Regions from separate parts of the Neobacillus sp. NPDC058068 genome, predicted to be linked through region 2. Evidence: riboswitches for the same ligand, from Rfam matches in the RefSeq annotation. Region 2 holds a riboswitch; the other holds the start of a gene.
The links. Region 2 has a riboswitch for S-adenosylmethionine ahead of ACFVSW_RS13045 (YezD family protein). Riboswitches for the same ligand answer to the same signal wherever they lie in the genome.

Region 1 (3,186 bases), on a different contig from region 2:
GGTTTTGTACAATGGTGGAGATGACCCAGCCCTCTGTGATAATTTAGGGATCCCTGTATGTCCCTCCAGCCGAAAGTTGGAGCGGGGATTCACGACCATTTATTTTCTTGAAACCATGGAATGGCTCGAAGAGACGGGGATGGATTATGAATATTTAATCAATATTGATTCTGATGCCTTGTTTATCAGAAAAGGATATGAAGAATTCATTGAGAAACAAATGAGAGATACCGACTATATGGCGGTAAAACTGCGGATTCCTGAAGAAGATTGGTATATTGGAAATGAATTAAAGAAGGATTTAAATAGATGGAAGAATCTATTTAATGTAAATCCATTCTACGGAATTTTCAATGTTGGTCAAGTTTTCAACAAATCGCTTGTTAAAGCCTTACTTCAACCCGAAAGAAAGGATAAGCTAAAAAGTGCACTGCTAAAAACGGTATCTTTCGGAACAGATGAAATCTTTTTTGTTAACATGGCAAAGGAATTGGGATTCCGTATCAAAAGTTATCCAAACAAAACAGACGAAATGGTGATTCGCTACCGTCCATACCTTACATTAGATGAAATAGTTTATAGCCTTAATGATATTAGTGAAAGTTGGTTGTTCCATCCAATTGACCGTGATATCAAAGATTTGGCTAGAAATTTGATTAAGCATCATGGATCAGAATATGAAACTAAAAGATATCGAAGTAAAAGCTTTCCATGGTATGAAAGTAATCCGGAAGCGTTTATGCCTTCAATACCTATTACTAGTAGTTTTGGAAATAAGGAGCTAATCGTGAGATCTGGTAATTTCCTGTGCCACTACTGGGAAGATTCACGAACAAGAAAATGGTACAAGAGTGAAACCTTTGCTAAAGGTGTAATTGGTACCCCCGTATGGATTGAAACTGATTCAGGAAGGTTTGAGGTTGTATGTAGATTAGCCTCAGGGGGGATTGGGTTATGGTGGAGGGACAATAATCAAAAAGGATATCCATGGTATGGACCCTCACTAATTATTAGTCAGGATGTCGAACCGATTATGATTACCAAACTTGAGGATGGATCAATCTTATTAATTTGTAAATATGGTGATAGATTTGGTTATTGGACAAGTCATTAAAAAAGAAAGTCTTAATTTCAAAAAATTTTTAGATGTGGATTCCGAATTTATTGACACTTCAAATTGTTTCGACTAAAATGAATTCTAATAATAAAATGGTGACGCATAAATATATACTCTTATCCAGAGCGGCGGAGGGACTAGGCCCGATGAAGCCCGGCAACCTTCAAGGTATTCCTTGAAAAGGTGCTAATTCCTGCAGGTTATTTTTAACCTGACAGATAAGAGGAGGAAATGAACCCTCTTCTTATGGAAGAGGGTTTTTTGCTTATCATTAAATCTAAAGGGGTGGATTAACCATGAGTGCAATAAAAGTAGCAATTCTTGGTTTTGGAACTGTTGGTGAAGGGGTTTATCGGACCATACAATCCCATTCGGAAGAGTTAACAGCTGTTTTAGGAAAAAAGGTGGAGGTAGCTGCTGTCCTCATTAAAAACAAGCAAAAGGAAAGGGAAATAAATGAAGATGTACTTGTTACGACGGATTATGAAGAAATCCTAGAGCTGCCCCAGCTTGATATTGTGGTCGAAGCCATTGTCGACAAAGAACCAACGTTTACATTTTTGAAAAAAGCAATCGAGCGCGGCTGTCACATTATTACAGCCAATAAAGAAATGTTTGCCCACCACGGGAAAGAGCTGTTCGCGCTCGCAGAAGAGCATCATGTTTCTATTGGTTTTGAAGCAACGGTGGCTGGGGGAATTCCGGTTATTCAAACGCTAAGGCAGTTATTAAAAATAAATCGTGTCCAGCAAGTCCAAGGAATTCTTAACGGGACATCAAATTTCATTTTGACGGAAATGCGCGTGAAAAAGCAGTCATTTGCTGAAAGCTTACTCTCGGCACAAGTGAATGGCTATGCGGAAGCGGATCCAACTAATGACGTTGAAGGCTATGATGCTTTTTATAAAACGATGATCCTGAGCCGTATCGCTTTTGGGGAAGAACCGATTTGGCTGGATGTCGAGCGGGAGGGGATTACTTCAATAACTAGTAAATTAATTGAAGCCGCTGAAAAATTAGGCCTTCGATTCAAACATATTGCAAGTCTTACTAGGGCAGGGGGTCAAATAAAGTCATCGGTTAAACCTGTTCTGGTTGGAAATGAACACCCATTCTATCATGTGGAGGGAGTAGAGAATGCTGTAAATGTTTTCTCGGATATAGTCGGAAGAATCACCCTCCAGGGGCCAGGTGCCGGTATGTATCCCACTGCAAGTGCGGTAATTGAAGATTTGGTGTATGTCTGTCAAAGTAAGCCTGCCAAAAGTAGTGTGACTCCTCCTCCCACAGCCATTTCGGAACCGGAAAATCCGCAGGGAAAAGAAACTTGGCTTGTATATGGACTTGCCAAGAAACAACTAAACACGTCGATTTTGTGGATTGAACAGGTTTCTGATGGGACGTATATCATCCAGGCGACTAAGAAAGATGTTGAACAGCTGGTCCGTAAACAAAATGTACTAGGCTATTATCCTATATTGGGAGAATATAACGTGGAAAAGAAAGATGAAGTATTAACAGCACTTTAATTCAAATGGGTTGTTGAACGTGAAGGACGAATCTAATCAATATTTAAAGAGGTGCGCAGGGCAAGAAAAGCCATATGCCGCCTCTTTTTTACAAAGATAAGAAAGTATAAATTTTTGACTTTGAGAATTGTCCAGCTCCAGCGCCCTAGCGGCTAATGTCCTTCGCTCTCCGCCCTACGATAAGTCAACATCGAATCGCCTCCGGCTTTTCGTGTTTCCTTTATCTCAGTTGGAGCGCTCCAGGCCATACGCCGCTGACCAGGGCGCTTACGCTTTTCTTATACTTGGTAAGTTCACATTCTATTCAAATTTCTAACATTAATATGTTAATAAACTGTGAAAGTCGTTGTCAATTTACTTCAAGGGGAGTATATTAAGAGTGTAGAGAAGATAGTGAAACAATTCACAAACTTCACTGCAAGATACAGCTAGCTGAACAGCCCCTTCATCGAAAAGGGGAATAGAAATTTTATTTTACATTAACTTGTGAAACATTTCACAAAAATAATAGGAGATGATTGTGATGAGGTGGTACAAAAC
Region 2 (3,186 bases):
GCGATGAAAAACGCTGTAAAAGGTGTAAGCAGCCAAAACAACATAATCCAGACAAGCTTACCGACAAACACAGATTGGTAAACAATCCCGGCACCAACGACAGATCCAACTGCCACTTCACTGGTAGAAAGTGGAATACCAAAAATATTGGCCAAAAACAATGATAATGCCGCTGATGCTAATACGATTAAGGCTACAGGCACGGTAAATGTACTAGATGGGACAATCCCGCTGCCAATCGTTTTGACTACTTCACCGCCGCCAAGCCAAGCACCAAGGAACACGGCGATACTGCACAGCAGTAAGGCCAGCCGTTTTTTCACGACACCGGCTCCATAGGCGATTCCCATCGAAGCCGCCGCACCACTGGCACCAATATTTATTGCAAAAAATAACCCAATTGTTATCGCAATAATTGTAAGCAAAGCTTTAGCCCTCCCTATTTGCTGTGTAAGCCACACTCCGTTTTGCCGCTTCCAACCCAGCGTCCCGCACGTGAGTCCCCATCAGCTGCAGCCCGTTGGGTACAAGGAAAACAGCCAATGCTTGGATATTGATGGTCATGCAGGGTGTTGTACGGGAGCTCGTGTCCCCTGATGTAGCTCCAAACCTCATCCCATGTCCAGTGAATCAAAGGACAGATTTTGATGTTCCTGAATTTTTCATCTTTATTAAGAAATTCAGTGCTCGCTCTTGACGGTGACTGTTCCCTGCGAAGCCCCGAGATCCACGCTTGTTTTCCCGTTAATGCTTCCCTTAACGGAATAACCTTGCGAATCATGCAGCACTGGTTAGGGTCACCCTTCCATAACGCCGAACCATATTGTTCCGCTTGTTCATCGAGACTTAACTTCGGTTGTTTTCGCTCTATCCTTAACGACGGGAATCGAGCTTCAATCTTGTCTATGACCTCATATGTTTCTGGGAAATGCAGTCCCGTATCTAAAAAAACAATCCGGGCATCCGCTTTAATTTGCTGGATGAGGTCAATCAAAACAATCGCTTCAGCCCCGAAACTGGACGCATACACAATTTCCTCGGATTGGTAAGCCCGGTAAGCCCACTCCAGCACAGAAAGGGCCCCCTTGGTTTTATCCTCAATTGGGAAAGTATCAGATATTTGCTGCCAGTTTTGATACGTTATTACTTCAGTCATGACTTAATGCCTCCTTTATCACTAAAACTAAATTGAGTTTCATCTATCGAAAAACGAATCAGTTATTCCTGTCTGAAAAATATTCGCTCCGTCCGAAATTCCACAAAAAAAGGCAGTCTTCCACTTTGATAAAGTGAAGACCGCCTCTAGTTTGTCTAGTCAGCGATGCTTATTCGGTTTAAGACGAACCTTTTCATTTTTCTCTATTTGGACAATTTTTCCATCCTGAACAACTAAGGTGATCGAGCCATATTTTAAGGTCTCCATCATTTTCTCAATATGTGCGATCAGTTCTTCCTTTTCATCTGCCTTCAGTTTGATCCGTCTCCTTTCAAAAAAAAACGTCTTCCCCATCAAGGAAAGGCGTTAGAACTACCACAGTTAACACCTTATCTCCCAAAATGAAGGTCATTTTGCTGGAATTGGCACCTTGCTTTGCAGGTTGCCGGGCTTCATTGGACCAGTTCCTCAGCCACTCTAGATAAGAATTGAATGATTAATGAAATTAATCCTACCATGCCAATGGGTTTAATGTAAATAGGAAAACTAAATATTTTAAAAATTCTTTTTAATGGACTCAGTCTCCCGGTCAATTAACCTGTTAATTTGTTGGGGGACTGGCTCTGTTTATCAAATTCATAAAAACGGGCTACTTGGTTTATGGAATTCAAAAAACCCCGTATCTTATAAAAGTAGAATCGGGGAATATAATATATGGAAATAGGTATATTTGTGGATTATTTTTGGAGAGACTTAGTTGTTTTTTAACTTGTAAATTTCCCTGGAGTGTTCAGAAATTTTTCGATCATAAAATTCAAGGTCAAATTTTGTCGCCATAGAACTTTTGATTTCTTTGACATCTTCTACGACAGTGTCCACCTTCGTTTCAAGGGCATCTATTCTTTGGTTTGTTTCAGAAATCTTAACATTCGTGGCAGCTACGGTATTAATTACTTGATTTACTTTTTGGTCCAGACTATCAAGCTTGTCCAATATCAACTTGAGTGTTTTTTCCATCTATTTTCACCTCCTTCGTTTATTGCTTATAGTATAGCAGATTTATGTAGATATTTGTCGATGGATTTCAAATTATTTGGATAAAAATGGGAGTGCGTGATACATTCTTCAAGAAGGACGGGACTAACAAATTAGAAATCTATTTTCCTTAACTATAAAACTGGTACCTCTCCCCCACTCCACTGCAGAGAAGAGGCACCGTTTATCTGCTGCCCCTTTTCAATTGATAAAGCCGCCTCTTTATTTCCTTTTCCATCTTTAGAAAAAAACTTTCTAAACTCTTTTTCGCCCCTGCCGCTAAAATGCGCTCTCCTGCCAAAGAAAGTGCACCCATTACCTGAGCATCAGCACTAAAGGTTAATTTGGTCGTACCCTGGGATTCTTCCATCAAGATATCAATTGTAGTATCAATCTCGCCAAGATTCCCTTTCCCTTTCACGATCAAGCGATAGTAAGAAGGTGATTTTTCTATATTCCGCCAGATTTCAAATATAAAAACATCTTCAATCGGGCCGATGTTAATCTCGAGCTCGGCTTGGTAAAATCCTTTTGCCTTTTCTATGAATGATTTACAACCCGGCAGCGAGTTCCGAAGGATGTTTTCATCCTTTAATTCCCTCCATACAATGCCCTTTGGTAATCCGAAGGTATATCCGTATTCGATTTTCAAGTGTTTCCCCCCAATTAACAACTCTGAATTACCCCATTCTCCATTCGTTTATTTTTATTCAAATCGGGGGAAAGTTGTTAAAAAATGGAGTTCTGCACGCCCGCTTAATAACGTCTGGCGCTATTATCATTTGTATAGTTATCCATTCATGAAAAACCATCCTTAACCCAATTAATTTCCAATATTTTTCCATATCGCAGCTGATTTCTCCTCATGAACATTCCTCCTGTTAACAAATTTTTGATGATTGATTGGGTATTTTGCTATACTTTTCCTAATGATAGTTTTCCAAAGAAAATCAAGGTGAGTGGATGACAATGAGATACGCTAATTTAGATAATGT

Region 1: it holds a riboswitch for S-adenosylmethionine, as region 2 does, so the genes downstream of both, ACFVSW_RS15730 (homoserine dehydrogenase) here and ACFVSW_RS13045 (YezD family protein) in region 2, are expected to answer to the same signal.

The regions. Positions count from the first base shown of each region.
Region 1 is NZ_JBHVSI010000012.1:182,289-185,474, forward strand. Features, by position in the region: gene ACFVSW_RS15725 (galactosyltransferase-related protein) at 1-1,114, shown strand, start outside; SAM riboswitch class I at 1,231-1,342, shown strand; gene ACFVSW_RS15730 (homoserine dehydrogenase) at 1,414-2,646, shown strand; gene ACFVSW_RS15735 (DoxX family protein) at 3,170-3,186, shown strand, end outside.
Region 2 is NZ_JBHVSI010000010.1:45,072-48,257, forward strand. Features, by position in the region: gene ACFVSW_RS13035 (sulfate permease) at 1-425, opposite strand, end outside; gene ACFVSW_RS13040 (phosphoadenylyl-sulfate reductase) at 440-1,156, opposite strand; gene ACFVSW_RS13045 (YezD family protein) at 1,316-1,471, opposite strand; SAM riboswitch class I at 1,543-1,644, opposite strand; gene ACFVSW_RS13050 (hypothetical protein) at 1,910-2,173, opposite strand; gene ACFVSW_RS13055 (SRPBCC family protein) at 2,376-2,843, opposite strand; gene ACFVSW_RS13060 (MBL fold metallo-hydrolase) at 3,155-3,186, shown strand, end outside.